Regions from separate parts of the Bacillus sp. CGMCC 1.60114 genome, predicted to be linked through region 2. Evidence: riboswitches for the same ligand, from Rfam matches in the RefSeq annotation. Region 2 holds a riboswitch; the other holds the start of a gene.
The links. A riboswitch is a leader RNA that binds a small molecule or an ion and turns the genes downstream of it on or off. The one in region 2 is predicted to bind S-adenosylmethionine.

Region 1: linked by a shared signal. The riboswitch ahead of metK (methionine adenosyltransferase) and the one ahead of mtnW (2,3-diketo-5-methylthiopentyl-1-phosphate enolase) in region 2 are both predicted to bind S-adenosylmethionine.

What each region holds. Positions count from the first base shown of each region.
Region 1 covers NZ_JBHTHG010000108.1:91,457-94,875, forward strand. Annotated here, with positions in the region: gene pckA (phosphoenolpyruvate carboxykinase (ATP)) at 1-1,024, opposite strand, end outside; SAM riboswitch class I at 1,243-1,367, shown strand; gene metK (methionine adenosyltransferase) at 1,534-2,733, shown strand; gene ACFQZ1_RS16855 (DUF3139 domain-containing protein) at 2,818-3,165, opposite strand; gene ACFQZ1_RS16860 (hypothetical protein) at 3,186-3,371, opposite strand; gene ACFQZ1_RS16865 (hypothetical protein) at 3,371-3,419, opposite strand, start outside.
Region 2 covers NZ_JBHTHG010000117.1:100,886-104,304, reverse strand. Annotated here, with positions in the region: gene ACFQZ1_RS19095 (carbon-nitrogen family hydrolase) at 1-294, opposite strand, end outside; gene ACFQZ1_RS19090 (pyridoxal phosphate-dependent aminotransferase) at 398-1,588, shown strand; SAM riboswitch class I at 1,641-1,747, shown strand; gene mtnW (2,3-diketo-5-methylthiopentyl-1-phosphate enolase) at 1,813-3,057, shown strand; gene ACFQZ1_RS19080 (2-hydroxy-3-keto-5-methylthiopentenyl-1-phosphate phosphatase) at 3,054-3,419, shown strand, end outside.

The DNA of each region.
Region 1 (3,419 bases), on a different contig from region 2:
TTGTATTTGGATGACCTGCAACGCTAGGTAATACAATGTTGTCGATTGCTTCCATTGGATAAGCAGCGCGTGTATTTTCTGTTAACGCTGTGTCATCGTAATTTGCAATGCGTGTATGATCATCAATCACAACGTTTTCTAAAACAGAGCCGAATTTAATTGCGTCAAAGATTTGTGGCTCTTTCTCGCGAGATAAGTTCACACATTTTGCATAGCAACCGCCTTCAATATTGAATACGCCGTTATCAGACCAACCATGCTCGTCATCACCGATTAATTTGCGGTGCGGATCAGCAGATAATGTTGTTTTACCTGTTCCTGATAAACCGAAGAATAAAGCAACATCGCCTTCTTCACCTACGTTTGCAGAGCAGTGCATAGAAAAAATATCTTGTTCTGGAAGTAAGTAGTTCATGATAGAGAAAATTGATTTTTTCATTTCTCCAGCGTATTCTGTACCTCCGATTAATACGATACGCTTTTCAAATGAAACGATAATAAATGTTTCTGAGTTTGTGCCGTCAACTTCTGGATCTGCTTTAAAGTTTGGTGCAGATACAATTGTGAACTGTGCATCATGATTTTTTAATTCTTCCTCAGTTGGACGAATGAATAATTGATGTGCGAATAAGTTATGCCATGCATATTCATTAATAACTTGAAGAGGAAGACGGTAGCTGTGGTCTGCTCCTGCAAATCCTTTGAATACGAATAGCTCTTCTTTGTCTTTTAAGTATTCTAATACTTTTGTATATAATTTATTAAAATGCTCTTCAGAAATCGGTTGGTTTACAGAACCCCAAGCAATTTTATCCGTAACAGATGCTTCGTCTACAATAAATTTATCTTTCGGAGAACGTCCTGTATATTTTCCTGTTGAAACAGAAACAGCGCCAGTAGAAGTTAATCTGCCTTCTTTTCTCATTAATACTTTTTCCGTTAATTGCGGAACGCTCAATTGAACCTGTGCATTGCTTCCGTTTAATAGTTCATGTAATCCAATTTGGACATTCACAGTACTCATATTTAGATACCATCCTTTGTTTAATTTATAAATATTCTCGTAATCCCCACCAAGAGTATAACACAATCATATAAATAATGTATACTATTTATTTATTTTTGTTTGTGTTATTATATTATTTTTTTCCATAAATTTCTGTCGTTAAAAACTTATAGGAATATGTGTATTTGGATTGACAAATGAAAAGCATTTCTTTAGTATAGTTGAGGACGGATACTCTCTTATCCCGAGCTGGCGGAGGGACAGGCCCGATGAAGCCCGGCAACCTCACTTGTATGTACGACAAGTTCAAGTGAATAGGTGCTTAAACCTGTGCGAGGTGTAATGTCTCGAACGATAAGAGCGAAGGGCAAAAAGCAGTATGCAAGTAGCGAATACAACCTTTCCTCTATTAATTAGGAAAGGTTTTTCTTTTGCGCTTGTGGGAGAATACATGAATGTCGCAGTTTGTGGCAAATTAAGGATGAGTTCCGTACAATATATACATTTACTGTAGGGAGGTTTACCACATGACAAAAAAACGTCATCTGTTCACATCTGAGTCTGTAACTGAAGGACACCCAGATAAAATTAGTGACCAAATTTCTGATTCAATTTTAGATGCAATCTTAGCAAAAGATGCAAATGCACGTGTAGCTTGTGAAACAACAGTAACAACTGGTTTAGTATTGGTAGCGGGAGAAATTACGACTTCTACTTATGTAGATATTCCAAAAATCGTTCGTGAAACAATTAAAGGAATTGGTTATACTCGTGCAAAATACGGTTTCGATTCAGAAACTTGTGCAGTTTTAACATCTATCGATGAGCAGTCTGCTGACATCGCAATGGGTGTTGACAAAGCGTTAGAAGCACGCGAAGGTCAAATGACTGACGAAGAGATCGAAGCAATCGGTGCAGGCGACCAAGGTTTAATGTTTGGTTTCGCATGTAATGAAACAAAAGAATTAATGCCGCTTCCAATCTCTCTTGCTCATAAATTAGCTCGTCGTTTAACTGAAGTTCGTAAAGATGATACATTACCATACTTACGTCCAGACGGTAAAACACAAGTAACAGTTGAGTATGATGAAAACGGTAAACCAGTTCGCGTTGATACAATTGTAATCTCTACGCAACATCATCCAGAGATTTCTTGGGAACAAATCGATCGCAACTTAAAAGAATTCGTAATTCAACCAGTTGTACCAGCTGAATTAATCGATGAAGATACAAAATTCTTCATTAACCCAACTGGCCGCTTCGTTATCGGTGGACCACAAGGGGATGCTGGTTTAACAGGTCGTAAAATTATCGTAGATACTTACGGTGGATACGCTCGTCACGGCGGCGGTGCATTCTCTGGTAAGGATGCAACAAAAGTTGACCGTTCTGCAGCATACGCAGCTCGTTACGTTGCGAAAAACATCGTAGCAGCAGGTCTTGCTGACAAAGCAGAAGTACAACTTGCATACGCAATCGGCGTAGCGAAACCAGTATCTATCTCTGTTGATACATTCGGCACTGGAAAAGTATCTGAAGAAGTATTAGTAGAACTAATTCGCAGCAACTTCGATCTTCGCCCAGCTGGTATCATCAAAATGTTAGACTTACGTCGCCCAATTTACAAACAAACAGCAGCATACGGCCACTTCGGACGTACTGATGTAGACCTTTCTTGGGAGCGTACAGACAAAGCCGAAGCTTTAAAAGAGCAAGCTGGTCTATAATATAGGAAGAAAAAAGCTTTGCGCATGTGCGCAAAGCTTTTTTTATTTAAATCATACGGTGACGTAGTGTTGTAAACGAGAGTCCTAATACTCCCCAAAATGTGTATGTTTGTATGAATAAGTGTTAGGGTCTAATTTGTCATCAAGTAATGTTTTATTATAAGCAAGCACTCCTTTTCTTGCCGTATCTCCAATTTTTTGATAGCGATACGTATAGATAACATGTGGTTCATCCTTGTACATAACATCGACCGTATATCCGAACTTAAAGTCGTACCGTACTTCAAGACTTTTTAAATCATCTTTCTGGTCGCCTTGTGAGAATAAATACGCTTCTACTTTATGAGCTATGTGATTTTTATAAAATGAAGTACCGCCCAAAAAACAAATGATTACAAGTGTAATTATGAAAGCAATATTTCTTATTTTCATGCAATCACCTTTTTAGCATTTTAGTTGCTTTCCTGTTTTTCTAATTTTCCAACACAAGAAGTACAATACACTTCCCCACCGAGCTCAATATATTTTTGAATATTTGTTATACCGCTTGGCGGATATTGTATGTAAATCCAAGAACGTTCGTGTACTGCAATTTCCTTTCCGCATGATGTACACGCGGTTGATTTTTTACCGAACATTAATTATTGCCCCCTTGTGAACGGGATTTTCCAAAGCAGTATGCACTG
Region 2 (3,419 bases):
ACTAATATACATTGTATTTGTAACACCTTTCTCTGTTTGCTTAGCAATCGATCCTCCAACAATATTTACACTATTTTGCTTACTCCACTTCGATAATAGTTGTTTCGTGTATTTCCCATCTGGATCAGCAATCTCAGCAAGTCGACCCAAGTCATAACCTGTCGTCCATAGCTCTGGTAATACAATAACATCTGGCATTTCTTTCATTGCTTCGTTTATTTTTTTCTCAGCGTGCTCTATATTTTTCTCTACATGACCAAAAGTGATATCCATTTGAATACAAGCAATTTTCATTGATTTCTCCCTACTCCCTTTTATTTTTTCCTTTACAAAAAGTTGGAAAGATTATATCATTTGTCACTATAATTGCAACAATTTTCAAAAAGAGGTGGAAAGTATGAAACATTTTCAACCTTCTGAGATACTAACATCATTACCAACACAATTTTTTGCTACGCTTGTCGCAAAAGTCAACAAAGCCGTGCAAGCTGGTCATGATGTTATTAACTTAGGACAAGGAAATCCAGATCAGCCAACGCCAACGCATATCATAACAGCACTACAGCGTGCAGCAGAACAACCCATTCATCATAAATATCCGCCATTTCGCGGACACGAAAGCTTAAAAGAAGCTGTCGCTACGTTCTATGAGCGTGAATACGGTGTACAGTTAAATCCAAAAACCGAAGTAGCTGTTTTATTTGGCGGAAAAGCCGGGTTAGTTGAACTACCGCTTTGTTTTACAAATCCAGGCGATACAATTCTCGTTCCTGATCCTGGTTATCCAGATTATTTATCAGGTGTTGCCTTAGCGAAAACAAAGTTTTCAACAATGCCATTATTAGCAGAAAATCGATTTTTACCTGATTATACAAAGATTGATAAACAAACTGCTGAACAAGCAAAATTAATGTTTTTAAACTATCCGAACAATCCAACAGGAGCCATTGCAACAACAGAATTCTTTAAGGAAACTATATCATTTGCAAACAAACATGACATTTTAGTTTGTCATGATTTCGCGTATGGTGCCATTGGTTTTGATGCTAAAAAGCCAATTAGTTTCTTACAAGTTGATGGAGCAAAAGATGTTGGCATTGAAATTTATACGTTATCAAAAACATATAATATGGCGGGATGGCGCATTGCATTTGCCGTTGGGAATGCAAGTGTTATTGAAACAATAAACGTATTACAAGATCATATGTACGTCAGTATCTTTGGTGCCGTACAAGAAGCTGCTTGCAATGCGTTATTAAGTTCGCAAACTTGTGTAGATGAACTAGTAGAACGCTATGAATCTCGAAGAAATGCTTTCATTACAGCATGCCGTTCTATCGGCTGGAATGTTGCTGCACCACAAGGATCTTTTTTCGCGTGGCTTCCCGTTCCAGATGGATATACTTCAGAACAATTTGCTGATGTATTATTACAGCAAGCACACGTCGCGGTCGCTCCAGGCATCGGCTTTGGTGAAAACGGTGAAGGCTATATTCGCGTCGGCTTATTACATACAGAGGAACGCCTTCAGGAAGCAGTTCATAGAATTGATCAATTAAAAATTTTCAAAAAAACATTGACAACATAAAAATTCTCTGTCAGAATTCAGTTATCAAAAATATTAAAACATTTCCGAATACTTCTTATCAAGAGCAGGTGGAGGGACGAGCCCGATGAAACCCGGCAACCGATCTACATTTTGTAGGCACGGTGCTAATTCTCGCAGCATTAAGCTGACAGATAAGGAGCTGGTTGTAAAAAAACCTCTCCTTAGCTGAGAGGTTTTTTTTATTCAACTAGGAGGTTATGAAAATGAGCGGAATAACAGCGACATATTTAATTCATGATGATTCTCAAAATTTAATTCAAAAGGCAGAGCAAATCGCCCTCGGCTTAACAGTTGGTTCATGGACACACTTACCACACTTACTACAAGAACAATTAAAACAGCATAAAGGTTCAGTCATTAGTGTAGAAGAATTAGAAGACGATGAAAAAATAAATATATACCTTGATAAAAAAGTAAAACGCGGTCTTATTAAAATTCATTATCCATCTGCTAATTTTAGCAATGACTTACCAGCGATTTTTACAACTGTTTTCGGAAAATTATCACTGGATGGAGAAATTAAATTAATTGATTTGACATTTTCTGATGATCTAAAAGAACGCTTCTCAGGTCCTAAATTCGGTATCGATGGAATACGAAACAATTTAAATGTCCACGACCGCCCACTTCTTATGAGTATTTTCAAAGGGATGATTGGCCGTAATATCGGTTATTTAAAAACACAGCTTCGCGATCAAGCAAGCGGCGGTGTAGACATTGTAAAAGATGATGAAATTTTATTTGATAATCCGTTAACACCACTGTCAGAACGTATTCGAGCTGGAAAAGAAGTATTACAATCTGTATACGAAACATATGGTCATAAGACGTTATATGCTGTTAATTTATCTGGACGTACTTATGATTTAAAAGAAAAAGCAAAACAAGCAGTTACAGCTGGGGCTGATATATTACTCTTCAATGTATTTGCTTATGGACTTGATGTTTTACAAGCATTAGCTGAAGACGATGATATTTCTACCCCAATCATGGCACATCCAGCAGTAAGCGGTACTTACATAGCATCTGAATTATACGGATTTTCCTCATCCTTGTTACTTGGCAAGTTACTTCGCTATGCAGGTGCAGATTTCTCACTATTTCCATCACCTTATGGAACTGTCGCTTTAAAAAAAGAAGAGGCACTTTATTTATCAAAAGCGCTTACAGATGAAAATGAACCATTTAAACGCAGCTTTCCAGTTCCATCTGCTGGGATTCATCCAGGACTTGTTCCTCTTCTTATCCGTGATTTTGGTGGACAATGTGTTATTAATGCTGGTGGCGGTATTCACGGACACCCTTCTGGCGCACAGGGAGGCGGAAAAGCGTTTCGATCTGCCATCGATGCAACGCTAACAAACACGCCTCTTCATGAGGTTAATGATCCTAATTTACAAGCCGCCTTGCGTTTATGGGGCAATCCTTCTGGAGAGGTGAAGGCATGAGTATTCAAATTTTTTGCGATTTCGATGGCACAATTACAAATAACGATAATATTGTTGCCATTATGGAAAAGTTTGCACCGCCAGAAGCGGAAACAATTAAACAAAAAATTTTATCACAAGAACTTTCTATTCAAGAAGGTGTTGGAAAACTTTTTTCTCTATTACCTACAAGTCTACAAAATCAGATTATAGCTTTCATTAAAGAAACCGCAGTTATTCGTACTGGTTTTATAGAATTTGTACAGTTTTTACGAGGGAATAATATACCACTTTATATCATATCAGGAGGAATGGACTTTTTTGTTTATCCTCTTCTCGAAGGACTTGTTGATTTTGAGCAAATTTACTGTAATACAACTGAT